2 regions of the Bilifractor sp. HCP3S3_D3 genome follow, and region 1 is predicted to be linked to the other one. Evidence: predicted binding sites of a transcription regulator. Region 1 holds the regulator's gene; the other holds the start of a gene.
What was found. The regulator HrcA, encoded in region 1, represses chaperone genes, less so after heat shock. The targets are predictions, from matches to a motif close to TGTTAGCACTCNNNNNNNNNGAGTGCTAACA.
Positions count from the first base shown of each region.

Region 2: a site for HrcA is predicted at 5,884-5,914, ahead of ACTNDI_RS09315 (Hsp20/alpha crystallin family protein). Genes of this name have one in related genera too.

Region 1 covers NZ_JBQHWP010000007.1:107,034-114,600, forward strand. The annotation lists gene dnaJ (molecular chaperone DnaJ) at 1-54, opposite strand, end outside; gene dnaK (molecular chaperone DnaK) at 160-2,049, opposite strand; gene grpE (nucleotide exchange factor GrpE) at 2,088-2,765, opposite strand; gene hrcA (heat-inducible transcriptional repressor HrcA) at 2,948-4,042, opposite strand; gene ACTNDI_RS05990 (cupin domain-containing protein) at 4,588-4,947, opposite strand; gene ACTNDI_RS05995 (deoxycytidylate deaminase) at 5,044-5,532, opposite strand; gene upp (uracil phosphoribosyltransferase) at 5,664-6,293, opposite strand; gene rpiB (ribose 5-phosphate isomerase B) at 6,492-6,926, opposite strand; gene ACTNDI_RS06010 (L-threonylcarbamoyladenylate synthase) at 7,001-7,567, opposite strand, start outside.
Region 2 covers NZ_JBQHWP010000013.1:78,802-86,368, reverse strand. The annotation lists gene ACTNDI_RS09340 (hypothetical protein) at 1-82, shown strand, start outside; gene ACTNDI_RS09335 (CapA family protein) at 95-1,138, shown strand; gene ACTNDI_RS09330 (radical SAM protein) at 1,571-2,980, shown strand; gene ACTNDI_RS09325 (glycoside hydrolase family 25 protein) at 3,115-4,080, shown strand; gene ACTNDI_RS09320 (AraC family transcriptional regulator) at 4,098-5,108, shown strand; gene ACTNDI_RS09315 (Hsp20/alpha crystallin family protein) at 5,238-5,669, opposite strand; gene ACTNDI_RS09310 (TIGR03905 family TSCPD domain-containing protein) at 5,993-6,250, opposite strand; gene ACTNDI_RS09305 (HAD family hydrolase) at 6,426-7,304, opposite strand.

The DNA.
Region 1 (7,567 bases):
ATCCGCATTCCTGTCGACCCCCAGGACCTCGTAATAGTCTCTCTTTTCAGCCATTGATTTTCCTCACAATCTGCTTCTGTTTCTAAAAATCAGAGAACGAGTTCCGGCCGAACGGATCGAAACCCGTGACCGGAACATCGCTGTCTCCTGTAATCTGAATCAGACTTCCTTGTAGTCTGCGTCTACGACGTCATCGCCGCCGTTATTGCCTGCGCTGCTTCCGCCCTGAGCGCCGCCCTGCGGGCCTGCGCCTGCGCCCGGATTCGGGCCGCCCTGATTCTGCTGCATGTTCTCGTACATCTTCGTGAACAGAGCCTGTGAAGAATTCATCAGTTTCTCCTTCGCCGCCTTGATGTCCGTTACCTGCGCGTCAGTCAGGCTTCCGTCTGCCGGAGCCTTCGCGAGCAGATCCTTCAGTGCGTTCAGGTCTGCCTCAACGCCGCTCTTCTGATCCGCCGGCACCTTGTCGCCGACTTCCTTCAGAGCCTTCTCTACCTGGAATACCGTCGAATCCGCTTCATTCTTCGTATCTACGGCTTCCTTTCTCTTCTTGTCCTCAGCCTCGTACTGCGCTGCCTCTTTGACTGCCTTGTCGATCTCCGCGTCGCTCATGCTCGATCCGGAAGTGATCGTGATGTGCTGCTCCTTGCCGGTTCCGAGATCCTTTGCGGATACGTTTACAATGCCGTTCGCGTCGATATCGAAGGTTACCTCGATCTGCGGAACGCCACGCATTGCCGGCGGGATTCCGTCCAGACGGAACTGTCCGAGGGACTTATTGTCTCTGGCGAACTTACGCTCACCCTGTACGACGTTGATATCCACTGCGGTCTGATTGTCCGCTGCCGTGGAGAAGATCTGGCTCTTCTTCGTCGGGATTGTGGTATTTCTCGGAATCAGCGGTGTCGCGATTCCTCCCATGGTCTCAATGGAAAGGGTCAGCGGTGTGACATCGAGCAGAAGCACGTCTCCGGCTCCAGCATCTCCGGCCAGCTTGCCTCCCTGAATCGATGCGCCGATTGCCACGCACTCATCCGGGTTCAGGTTCTTGCTCGGCTCATGTCCGGTCAGCTGTCTTACCTTGTCCTGTACCGCCGGGATACGTGTGGAACCACCGACCAGAAGAACCTTCGCAAGGTCAGATGCGGTAAGTCCTGCGTCGTTCAGAGCAGTTCTTACCGGCTCCGCGGTCGCCTCCACAAGATCTGCGGTCAGCTCGTCGAATTTTGCCTTTGTCAGGTTGAGATCCAGATGCTTTGCGCCGTCCGCCGTAGCGGTGATGAACGGAAGGTTGATGTTCGTGGTGGTCGCGCTGGAAAGCTCGATCTTTGCCTTCTCTGCCGCCTCACGGATTCTCTGCATCGCCATCTTGTCGCCGGAGAGGTCGATGCCTTCCTGCTTCTTGAATTCACTTACGATATAATCGGCAACTCTCTTATCAAAGTCGTCGCCGCCCAGATGGTTATTGCCGGCGGTAGCCAGTACCTCGATGACTCCGTCGCCGATCTCGATGATGGACACATCGAAGGTGCCGCCGCCGAGATCGTATACCATAACCTTCTGCTCTTTCTCATTGTCCAGGCCGTAAGCCAGCGCCGCTGCTGTCGGCTCGTTGATGATACGCTTTACATCAAGTCCGGCGATCTTGCCGGCGTCCTTTGTCGCCTGACGCTGTGCGTCATTGAAATATGCCGGGCAGGTGATGACGGCCTCTGTGACCTTTTCTCCAAGATAGCCTTCCGCGTCACTCTTCAGCTTCTGCAGAATCATCGCGGAGATCTCCTGCGGAGTGTAGCTCTTGCCGTCAATGGTGACTCTGTAATCGGAGCCCATGTGACGCTTGATCGATGAAATCGTATGATCCGCGTTTGTAACTGCCTGACGCTTTGCCGGCTCGCCTACCAGACGCTCTCCTGTTTTTGTGAACGCAACAACGGACGGGGTCGTACGGCTTCCTTCCGCGTTCGCGATAACGGTGGGTTTTCCACCTTCCATAACGGCTACACAGCTGTTTGTTGTACCAAGGTCAATACCGATAATTTTTCCCATTCTATTTTCCTCCTGATCGGATCTGTTTTTCTGTAATGTCAGTTGGCCACCTTCACCATACTGTGACGAACTACGACATCCTTGTACTTATATCCCTTCTGAAGCTCCTGTGTGATGATGTTTTCACCGACATCCGGGTTGTCCTCATGCATCACCGCATTATGAAGATTCGGATCAAACTCGGCGCCCTCCGCCTCGATGGTCTCAACGCCCATATCTGTCAGGATCTTCGTCATCTGCTTGTAAATCTTGTTCATCCCCTGAACGAACGAATCCGACTCATCCGCTCCGGCAAGTCCTCTTTCAAAATTATCGACCACCGGAAGGATCTTCTCGATAACATCTCTCGCGCCCATATCGAACATCTCGGATTTTTCTCTCTCCGTGCGCTTGCGGAAATTGTCGAACTCAGCCATCTGACGCTGCAGTCTGTCGGTGAGTTCTTCAATCTTCTCATCCTTCTTGTCCTTTTTTATCTTTTTCCCGGAACCGGATCCTTTCGCATTATCACCATTTTCCACAGAGCCGTCGCTTTTCGCCTCATCCTGCTTCTCTTTGGAATCAGATTTCCCGGCTTCATTCTGCCTTGCCTTCTCTTGGGTCTGATCCGCGGCTTTTCCGTTACGAACTCCGTCTTCCTTTTCTGTCTTCTCTTCCTTCATCGTATCTGCTTCTGCTGTACGTTTCTCTGTATCTTTTGCTTTTTCTTCGTTCATATGATTATCCTTCTTCATGGCTCTTTTTTCCTCTGCTTTCGGGTCTGCCCCGTCGGCGCCCCGCCTGCTGTTATTCACGTCTGCCATGTCTGTCCCGCCTTTCTGTTTTTATTGCTTCTAAATCTAATGTGAATCTCCGCATGGATTAATCACTTCTTCGTGTACTCCCGGATCCCGGTCTGCTAGGACTCTGTGCTGTCATCGATAATGTCATGATCGGACGAGGTCTCGAGCTTGGCGTCTCCGTTTCCAAAGAGAGCATTCATCTGTGATTTCAGCTGCTTCAGATTTTCTACTACTTTCTTATAATCCATTCTCCGAGGGCCTACAATAGCGACCGTTCCTTTCATCCCGTTTCCAAGATTGTAGTTTGCGGTGACAACGGAGCAGTCCTTCATGCCCTGAATCGGGGATTCGTTCCCGATATAGGCGGTGATCCCGTTCGAGGCTTCCTCGCCCGGAGCCGTCTCGCGGATCATCTCAGCCAGTTCCTTCTTATCTCCGAACGCGGTCATCAGCTCCTTGGCTTTTTTCGAATCCGCAAGTTCCGGATAGTCGAAAATATTTGTCGCACCGCTCAGATAGATCGGCATGTCCTCCTCTCCCGGCTGTATGGTCTCTGCCACTGCATCGATCACACTGCTGATGACTTCGCTATGAATGCCTGCCTGCTGCTTCATCCGAGTGATCATGTCCAGATTGATCTCGCCGATTGTCTTTCCGTTCAGCTCGTTGTTCAGAAGCAGATTCAGTTTCAGAATATCGTCTTCATCAATAGATTCCTTGAGGTCAATCATCTGGTTTTTGACCAGATTCCCCTGTGCCACCACTACCGCGAGAAGCTGTTTCTCATTGATCCGGGACAACTGAATGAACTTCAATGAGTTCTGATGATACGACGGTCCCGCAATCATTGTCGCATAATTGGTGTTCTGTGCCAGCACATCCACGACCTGCTTCAGTACCTTCTCCATACGATCCGTTTTCTGAATCATCAGCGTCTGTGCTTCAGCATCCTGATTTGTTTTCTGTATCAGCTCGTTTACATAAAGCCGATATCCCTTATCGGAGGGAATCCGTCCGGACGAAGTATGCGGCTGAATAATATACCCCATTTCCTCCAGATCCGACATCTCATTTCGGATGGTCGCGGAGCTTAGATTCAGGTCTGTGTATTTGGAAATTGTCCGTGATCCGACAGGCTCTCCCGTCTCCAGGTATGTCTGGATAATAGCCTTTAGAATCGTCTTTTTTCGTTCATCCAAATCTTCTCCCACTCCTTGGCTCCTTTCTTCCTTCTGAGGATTGATCTCCGGCAGGATCGTTCCCTTTGCCGGTTTGTCAGCACTCTAAATTGCAGAGTGCTAACGCCTATGTTTCATAAGATAGCACTGCATTATTTTTTTGTCAACTACTTTTGCTGTTGCGCGGTGAATGCGCGGTGAATTGAGCGCGGCGCTAATGGCAAATTATTTTCGGGTTAATTCTTATGGCAATTCATCGCAAAAAATATTTGAACAATCCTCCGGAAGGAATGACCTATCAGAAAATCCAACACTTCGCATTCGGCTGCGGCTCACTGTTCGCGTAAAAAAAACAGGCCGTCACAGTTCCCTGTCTGCTCCAGCCTGCTGCCTGTCGGCATATAATACCGCGCAAGAGCGCAGCTTTATCCCTTGTAATGCTTCTGTTGAATCATTTGTAATGCTTCTATTAAAATGTCAGGGACTTGTCACTGCTTAGTATGTAGTATGGCATGTGTTCCTCGCCATATGTCACGTGTCAGATGTCCTTCGCCGCACTGACCACGTATCTGTTCCTGTCAGTCGTTCAGATACCCGGCTTCATTGTAGATCAATGCCATGAACTCCAGATCATCGTCCGAATTGTTCTCCATGCTGTGATACTGTCCGACCTCAATCACGCAGACGTCTCCGGCTGACACATGATAAATCCTGTGGTCATTATCAATAAAATCACCGTGGCCCTTCAGAATATAGTAAGGCTCCGTGTCATGTACATGCTGATGCCAGCCTACGCTTGCGCCTGGCGGAAGTGTAACCTTTGCGTACATCCTTCCATGCCCCATAAGCTCCTCCCTGGACACAATATGGGAAACCTTTGCTCTTCCTCTTCCTCCTGCAAGGCCATCTACATAAGTAACGTTCTCTTTACGGACCATTTCCTGTCCCCTCCTGTCTGGTTTTTAAAGCCGATGCACTTGTCCTTATCCTGAATATTGAACCCTGACCTGTATGTGTTGACATTCTGTTTTTTCTCAGACACGGATTGTGAGTATCCTGCCCGAGGAGTTATATTTTTCAAACTCTACTCCAGCTGCCTGAAACATCATTTTCGATGCAATGACGGAAGGTGTTTTGTCATACTTGTCGTCATCATAGATAACCTTCCGGATTCCCGCCTGGATAATTGCCTTCGCACATTCATTACACGGGAAAAGCGAGACATACAGCTTTGCCCCTTCGAGACTTCCACCCCGGTAATTCAGGATCGCGTTCAGCTCGCTGTGCGTCACGTAGACATACTTTGTTTTCAGCGGATCCTCGTTGCTTCTGGCCCACGGAAAGGCATCATCGGAGCAGCCTCTCGGAAATCCATTATAGCCGATGGAAAGAATCTTGTTGTCCTGGCTCACGATACAGCATCCCACCTGGGAATTCGGATCCTTGGAACGCATGCCTGCCAGCTTGGCAACTGCCATAAAATACTCATCCCAGGAAATATAATCTTTTCGCTTATCTGACATCGTTCCTCCAGCATTCTGTGTATAAGCCCTTCGAAAACGCAGACAGATCGCCTGTAGGATCGCAAGTGTACGAAGCATGGGCAATCCGCAGCTTATACCGTGTGTATCCCCGTTCACAACATGTCGGCGCTTTACTTTGTTCCGAAAATTCTGTCTCCCGCGTCGCCGAGTCCGGGCACAATGTATCCTTGTTCATTCAGATGATCGTCCAGCGCGCCTACCACGATGGATACATCCGGATGTTCCTTCTTCAGGCGCTCCAGTCCCTGCGGTGCCGCAATGATACAGAGAAAATGAATTTTCTGGCATCCATGCTTTTTCAGCTGACGAATCGCGTCACAGGCAGAGCCTCCGGTCGCCAGCATCGGATCTACCACAAAAACCTCACGTTCTTCAATGTCGGAGGGGAGCTTGCAGTAATACTCCACCGGCTGAAGAGATTCCGGATCTCTGTACATGCCGATGTGTCCGACCTTTGCGGCGGGGATCAGCGTCTGGATACCGGAAACCATTCCCAGACCCGCACGAAGAATCGGTACGATGGCCAGCTTCTTGCCGGCCAGTCTCTGAACGGTTGTTTTTGTGATCGGTGTCTGAATCTCTACGTCCTCAAGAGGAATACTGCGTGTTGACTCATAGCACTCCAACATGGCAATCTCGGAGATAATCTCGCGAAATTCCTTGGTCCCCGTACTTTCCTCGCGGATGATTCCGATTTTATGCTTGATCAGCGGATGATCCATAATAATTACTTTTCCCATTTTTCTTCCTTTCCACTCATATAACTGCAAGACACAGGTTCCTCACAAACGATCTGTCTCCATCCGGACACAGGTGCAGCATTCTCCGGCGAATTACCGCTTCCTTCCGGCATCCAGGTCCTTTGCATTACTGTTTCCACGAGTTGTGCCTCTGCAACATGCAGCGGGCTCTCTTCCGGCAATCCGATTTTCGCCTCGTTACTGTTCCTCTTCAATCTTACGGATCCTTCGGATATGTCTCTCCCCCTCCGAGAACGGTGTGTCGAGGAACGCGTCTACAATTCCGCACGCAACTCCGGGTCCCGTGACTCTTCCGCCCATCGCAAGGATATTTGCATCGTTATGCTCCCGCGTTGCCCTCGCCATATACTCGTTCGTGCAGAGTGCGCAGCGGATTCCCTTCATCTTATTTGCAGTGATCGAGATGCCGATTCCGGTACCGCAGATCAGGATTCCCTTCTCGCAGCTTCCATCCTGAACAGCGTGCCCGACCTTGTGGGCATAATCCGGGTAATCGACAGATTCTTCGCTGAAACATCCAAAATCCCTGTATGCGATTCCCTTAGCATCAAGATGAGTTTTGACCTCCTGCATCAGCCGGTAACCGCCATGGTCACATCCAAGTGCTATCATTTTGTCCTCCTTCTCTGCAGCACGCATGTGCTGATCTGTATCTGCCTCTTTCTGAAAACCCGGTCAGGCACCTCTCACGCCTGAATCACTTCATGGCCGGCCGCCTTGATCAGACGATTCATGATTGCCTGACCCATTCTCGGTGTCTCAAAGGATTCTGTATAGATATAGTCAACCCCGTCAGCATCGAAGTCCCGCAGAATCTCATATAGATGGTGCGCAATCGTCCTGTCGTCTGCCCTGCTTCCAATACAACGGATATCTCCTTCTGTGTACCTGTCCCGGCTCTCCTCTGTGCAGATGATACCGACACGAAAGCCCTCTGAAAGCCTCTTTTCGGTAAGCTCCCGGATTTTTGAAAAAACAGCCTCCGGCTGTCCCTCTACGATCGCAAGATCTGCCTTCGGCGCATAATGCTTGTACCGCATGCCCGGCGCCTTCGGCCGCACATGAATATTCTCGGACATGATACCAGGGTCAACTGTGACCTCTCCGATCACCTTCTCCAACATCTCCTGATTCAGAAAACCCGGACGCAAAATGACCGGATGTCCCTCACTGAAATCCACAATCGTAGACTCCAGACCGATATTCACCTGACCTCCGTCAATGATCATATCGATCTTGCTGCCGAGATCCTC
Region 2 (7,567 bases), on a different contig from region 1:
TTCCTCTTTTATTTACGCGAACAGTGAGCCGCAGCCGAATGCGAAGTATTCGTGTGCGGCGAGCGTCGCGATAGCGAGATAAAACTCGCGCAGCGTGTTTTATCTCGTTCAGGAGCACGAGGTGAACTGGATCGATGTGGAAACAGATATCAACAATGAAATCACGCCGTCGGGTTATCCGGAGTTTTCAACACCGGGCCAGGACGGGATTGATTTGTACAAAGCCGGTTTCAATATCTTCAGTCTCGCGAACAACCATATTTATGATCTTGGAACGGAAGGAATCAATGCGGCCGTGAAGTTCTGGCAGAACGACATGCCTTCGGGCGCGAAGTTCCTGACAACCGGTCTCTGGGAAAAAGACACGGACGGCAGCACGAGTTATACTGCGGGCTACAGCGATGCGGGCCTCAGCCCTCAGTTTGAAGTGAAGTACGATGATATTCCGATATACACCTGTTCAAATGGTAAGACCATAGCGTTTCTGACGTATACACAGATGACGAATGAGCTGGATGGAAGAGGAATATATGATGCGCCGTCAGATACGGACCAGAGGGTGATCTATCTGTATGAGACCTCGCTTATTGAAGCACAGATTGAGAAGGCGGATGAAAAAGCGGACGCTGTGGTTGTTGCGTGTCACTGGGGTGATGAGGACAGTCATGAGGTGACGGATTTTCAAAAGGAAATGGCTCAGAACCTTGCAGACTGGGGCGCCGACCTGATTATCGGTGATCATGCGCATGTCGTGCAGCCGGCCGAAATGCTGACAGCTTCCGACGGGCGTAAGGTTTTCTGCGCATACTGTCTGGGAAATTTTGTATCAACGCAGGAACAGCCTGACGAGCTGATCGGGACGGCGCTTGACTGTACGTTTCGTTTTCGCAAAGATGGCGTAAATGCATCAGAACCGGAGGTTACCGTCATTGATCCGGGTCTGGTGCCGATTATTACGGACTACGGGGAGAACGGAGCGGACGCGCATGTGGTTCTCCTGAAGGATTACACCGACGAACAGGCGAAAGCAAGCGGGATAAATGGTTACATCACGGATGGAACAGTATTTGATCTGGCTTACATAAAGCGTGTTCTGACAGACTCCATTGACAGCCGTTATCTTGATTTTTCAGACTGATGGGAATGATTGGAGAAGACAGGTTGCGGTATGGTCTGGCGAATGCGTCCTTGTCAGATTGCGTGTAGGATTCTGGAGGCGATAAGGCGGCTGCAGGGTGGACAGAGTGCTGCAGCTGCCTTCTGAAACATAGGGGAAGCTCCTGGAGGAGGGGGATACATCTGAGCCTGCGTGTAAATATTACACGCAAATTTTGACCAGTTCTGACAACGTGACTCGTCTTAAAAGACAAGCCTGTTAATGAATCTGTACAACAAATGGCGCCGGTACGGCTGAAAATGACCATTTGACGTTTTCGGCTAGTTGTCCACTAATTGGACAGGTGTCTCATTTTGTCCCACTGATTTGAAGGAATTGTTCTCGACATTTTTTTAGCGAAATTTTATAATTGTTGCAGTGTCAGATAAATGTTTCATCAGGAGGTTAATGAAGATGCCAAACGCAATCGTGCATGCTGCCGAGAGGAAAGCATTCGAGCTTGTATTAAATCAGGTAATCAAAACAGCAAATAAGGAAGATGGCTATATCAAGGTTATTGATACGGCGCAGAAATTCCTTGGAGATACATGGAAACCGGAAGCTTTTGACAATTTAAGAAAGACATTTACCAAGGGCGAAAAGTACGCAAACTTTTTTGATCGTATTCTTCGCGACGTTGACCCGGAGGTTGTAAAGGGTCTGTTCATGGCATTTGGATTCGAGGCCGGCTATGTTGGATACCATGAGACCAGAAAGAATGCGGAGAAATACAATATCAATGTGCCGTGGGTCATCCTTTTTGATCCGACTTCGGCATGCAACCTGCATTGTGTAGGATGCTGGGCATCTGAGTACAGCCGTGCGCTGAACCTCTCCTATGAGGATATGGACCGTATTGTCACCGAGGGAAAGGCACTGGGAACCCGCGGTTATGTTCTGACCGGCGGAGAGCCGATGGTCCGCAAGAAAGATATTGTGAAGCTCGCAAAGGCTCATAAGGACTGCGGATTTATGATCTTCACGAATGGAACTCTGGTAGATCAGCAGTTCTGTGATGACATGAAGGAATGCAAGAACATCGTGCTTTCCATGTCGATCGAGGGCCTTGAGGATGCAACAGATAACCGTCGTGGCGCAGGCGTATTTGACAAGGTTATGAAGACGATGGATCTTCTTCGCGAGAACAGACTTCCGTATGGTACTTCCATCTGCTATACCAGCGCAAACTATAAGGCGGTTACGAGCGATGAGTTCCTTGATTTCCTGATCGACAAGGGCGTTCTGTTCAGCTGGTACTTCCATTTCATGCCGACCGGAAATGATACAACGATGGAGCTTGTTCCGACACCGGAGCAGCGTGAGTATATGTATCACAGAATCCGTGAGGTCCGCGGATACCACGGAGGCAAGGAAATCTTCCTTATGGATTTCCAGAATGACGGTGAGTGGGTATCCGGATGTATCGCCGGTGGTAAGGCTTACTTCCACATCAATCCGAACGGTGACGCTGAGCCCTGCGTATTCATTCATTATTCCGGGGCGAATATTCACCAGAACAGTATTCTCGAGTGCCTGCAGCAGCCGCTGTTTAAGGCATATCATGACGGACAGCCGTTCAGCGACAACCTGCTTCGTCCGTGTCCGATGCTTGAGAATCCGGCAAAGCTTCGCGCAATGGTTCATGCGACCGGAGCTAAGTCAACCGATATGTCAGATCCGGAGAATGTAGACCATCTGACACATAAGGTTGAGGAATACGCGAAGAACTGGGCACCGGTTGCCGAGAAACTGTGGGCATCCGATCATCCGGATTATGTTCCGAAGACAGAGGATCAGATTCAGGGTATCAGCGACGAGGGCTGACAGAATCTGTCTGCGGCAGAAGAGAGATATTGAAAAGGAGTGTGTCAAGATTGACACACTCCTTTTTTGTGTGTAAGGTATGTGAGAGAAGATTTTAGGAAGGAACGGGCGGCATCGCGTCTGCCTGATCGCATATGGCAGCAAACAGGAAAAGAAGGGGAAGAAGCGGTGCACGTCACCGGGTGACGAGAGCGGAGAGGAGGAAGATTCTCCGAAACCGTATACTTGCGGGCATAGTGGTTGCCTTTACGGCAGCGTTTGTGGCGATTGCAGCATTCGGCAGCCACGCCGCAGAGGATAATCAGGTGTCAGAGCGCCTTTTTTCCACCTCATATTCAATGAGTGATATGTATAACGACTACAATTCAGCGGATTTTGCATTGGATGGGCAGAAGATGACGTATACGGACAGTGATCATTATTCCAGCCGTATCGGAATCGATGTTTCCGAGCATAATGGGGAGGTTGACTGGGAAGCTGTCCGAAATGCCGGCTATGAATTCGCGTATCTCAGAATCGGATATCGTGGATATGGCAGCGACGGTTCTCTTGTGGAAGACGCTATGTTTGAGACAAATTATGAGGGAGCCAGAAAGGCAGGACTGGATATCGGCGTTTATTTTTATTCACAGGCGATTGATGAAGCAGAGGCGGAAGAAGAGGCAAAATTTGTGACGGATACACTGAACGGACGCCATCTGGATCTTCCGGCTGCGATCGACATGGAAACGGTGGAAGAGGGCGCTGCGCGGACCGATGGTGTCAGCGGTGACCAGTTCACGCAAAATATCAAGGCCTTTAGCCTCGCAATCGTGGATGCTGGCTATGAACCGATGCTCTATACGAATCTGCACTGGGAGTCGTTTACTCTGGATATGACAAAGCTCTATGATCTTCCGGTCTGGTTTTCCAATTACAGTGCGACGCCGGGCACTCCGTATAAATTCAGGGTATGGCAGTACTCGAATACGGGAACGGTTGATGGAGTCAGCGGAAGCGTGGATCTCGACATCGAAATGACGCCGACGGATGGTTCGGAAGCCTCTGCAGGTGTGGCCGTGGCCTCTTCGGGTTCTGCAGCTCTTTTCCGGGCCAAATGAAGAAAAAGGTAAGATAAATGAATCAGGAACTTCTGGACCGGCTTGGCAGAGTGACAGAGGAGGAACAGCGCATTCTGGACGGTACAGCCGGAATTGAAAAAAAGTTATATGCCTCCGGGGAGGAATTCACCATTGATTATGCGAAGCTGCTGGAGACCGGTCAGCTGATTACGGTGCGGACACATACAAGGTTTGCGCATTTCCCCATGCACAGGCATAATTATGTGGAAGTGATGTACATCTGCCAGGGCTCTGTGACGCATATCATCAACCACAAAAAGATCCGGGTAAGCCGGGGCGAGCTTCTCTTCCTGAATCAGTATACAAGGCATGAGATTCTTCCGGCAGGCAGGAATGATATCGCGATCAACTTTGTGATTCTTCCTGAATTTTTCGATGTTGCCTCTGAGATGATCGGAAGAAACAACGTTCTGGCTGATTTCATCGTCAATACGCTGAGACAGGATGAGAGACGGGGAGAGTATCTTTATTTCAAGGTCGCAGATGTGCTTCAGATACAAAATCTGATCGAAAACATGATCTATTCGCTGATTTCTCAGAAGGAGAATGGCGGAGAGCCCTTCCTGCTGCAGAGGATGAATCGGATCAATCAGACCACGATGGGACTGATTTTCCTGTATCTGCTGGAGGCGGTTCCGAAGGCAGGAACGATGGAACCGGATTCATATGAGAATATGATACTCATGACCTCGCTGCAATATATTGAGCAGAACTATCGGACCGCGACTCTGACCGAGCTTTGCGCTGGACTTTGCCTGCCTTCGCATACGCTGAGCCGTATGATTAAGAAGGCATCCGGAGTGAACTTTAAGGAACTGCTTCAGCGGAAACGCCTGAACAAGGCGGTAGGTCTGCTCTGCGACACGGACCTTCCGGTGAATGATATCATTGATGCGGTGGGGTATGAGAATCACAGCTATTTTCATAGGATTTTTCGCGAGAGATATCAGATGACGCCGAAGGAATTCCGGAGCCGGCACAGGAAAGACTCACGGATACGGCTTTAATACGATACTTATCAAGATGCGATACTTATTAAAGAGAGGAGCCATCCGTGACCGGAATGCCGGTTCGGATGGCTCTGCCGTTTTACTCTATATGATTCTGTGAGAAAGTGAGGAAGGACCAGAATCGTTTTATCCTTCGATGGCAATGGTCTTTTTTGTTTCTTCCTTCTTCGGTACTTCTTTTGGAATACTGAGAGTCAGAATTCCATTTTCAAATTTTGCGTGTATGTCTTCCGGTTCGATGTTTTCACCGACATAGAAGGATCTGGTTACGGTGCCGGTATAGCGCTCACGGCGTACATATCTGCCGTTTTCATCCTTCTTGTCGTTATTCTCGTTTCTTGCTGCGGTGACCGTCAGATAACCGTCTTTAAGCTCGGCGTGTACCTCATCTTTTCCGTATCCCGGAAGTTCCATCTCCAACTGATAGCTGTCCTTTGTTTCCTTAATATCTGTATTCATGCGGTGAGCGGAAGCAGAAGGTGCGTTGAACCAACGTCCATTCCATGCCTGATCCATAAAGTCATCAAAAGTATCTCCAAAAAGTTCCGGCAGTAACATAAGTCATTCCTCCTTTGTGTTTTGATTTTCTGTAATACGAGGCGGCTATTCAGGAAGCCTGTTCCATAGAAGCGGTCTTTCTGTGCTGCTTCTGTTTTGTGCCGTTTTATTGCTGTTGTTTTATTGGTACTATTTTATTGGCACTGTTTTATTGTTTCTTTATTGTTGTTTTATGAGTTCCTTCTTTTTGGAACAATTTTGTTATAACACTTGTTACTAGCACTGTCAAGTGGCGAGTGCTAATTTTTCTTAAAAAATAAAACATGATCGCGTGAAAAATCGCGCCGGCTGCAGGAACCGGCGCGAAACAGACTTCTTTTCGGTTATTTCGAGGCGTTTTCAACAGCCTCGAGGAGAGCCCTGGAAAGCTGGTCCGGACAGGAGGTGTTTTTAAATCCGCAGGTTGTGCCCTTTAAGATGTCTGCGACTTCAGTTGCCTTGCGGCCCTCGACCAGACGGCTGATGCCGGAGAGATTTCCGTTGCAGCCTCCGGTAAAGCGTACATTTGTGAGAATGCCGTCATTGATGTCGAAATCAATGAGCTGGGAACAGGTTCCTTTTGTTTTGTACTGGTAATGCATAAAAATCCTTCTTTCTGTGTATATGTGTGATGTTAATGTTATCTCTTTCGCGTGCTTCACACGCGCTCTTATGTGGGATGCTCATTCATGCCAATTAGCCTAGCTGCTGTGGATCGCCTTACACGCAATCTTAAGTGTGAAGCGTCAATCCTGACGGATGCATTTCATTCACAATTTATATGTGATCTGCCTTCGTTTTTGAGGAGATGATCAGATCAGGTAGGTCGCAGATTCGCCGGATGATTCCATCCGGATCTGTTACACTTCCGAATCCGTAGGATGCCCAGAGGAAGCGTATGGAGGGATCGGGGACTTTGCAATCATTGCGCGATGAATCAAAACATCCGTTTTCCTGTTTCTGCCGGGCCTCTTTCTTCAGGAGACGGTCCGCCTCCCTTGTCGCGTCAAAGTCCGCCTGAATATCGCCGATGTAAAGAGCGTTCTGAAGATGATATTCAGAAGCAATGCGATAGATATTATACGCCTTAAGTCTGTCTGTGTCTCCGGGACAGAGATGATCCGTGATATAGCAGCCAAGACCGGTCAGCCGGAGAAACTGCTCAATATAACCGCTCTGGCAATTACTGACGATGAAGCAGGGAATACCTGGTGGCAGCTGATGCGAGGCTTTTGTGCGGGGCAGACCGGCTTCCGATTCTCCGGATTTCCGGGGGTCGATTCCCGTGAGAGTCTGAAGAGTTCGTTCCAGTCCGTCATAAGGCTCGGGAGGGTTGCGGTCGATTGCAATTTCCTCGGCATCATACCATTGACGAAGGAGATCAGCCTTTTCTGCATCGGGAAGATCCGGAAGCAGATCCTTGGCGATAGTCTCGAGCGGCTTTCCGAATTCACGTCGCAGATCTTCGCTTACAATCCGCGAGCCTGAACCTCCGCCCTCCGGGTGAATCAGATGAAGGGGAGGGAGATGACGGGAGCGGTAGTCCCGGTTCATAGAATCCAGCACGGTATTCCATGCCTCGGCAACAATCGGCGTGGTATCCCAAAGCGTGCCGTCAACATCGAAGATGATTCCGTCTGTCTGCAGTTTGTTCATATAACCTCTTTTCTGTTTGACTCTTGTCTTCTGCTGCAGCTTCCGGATATCTGTGTCACCGGTATTCAGGCAGAAGCGGATGGCCGCGCCTGACGGGAAGTGGAGCTGCTTTTCCTATTGTATATAGGTTATGCGACAGGTGTCAATCTTTATTGCCGTCCAGATTGGGGATTAGGGATATAGCTTATGCGGCAGGTGCCAATCTTTATTGCTGTCCAGACTGGTGTATCGCCCTGAGTGGTTCGGAGTATCTGTTCGATTTA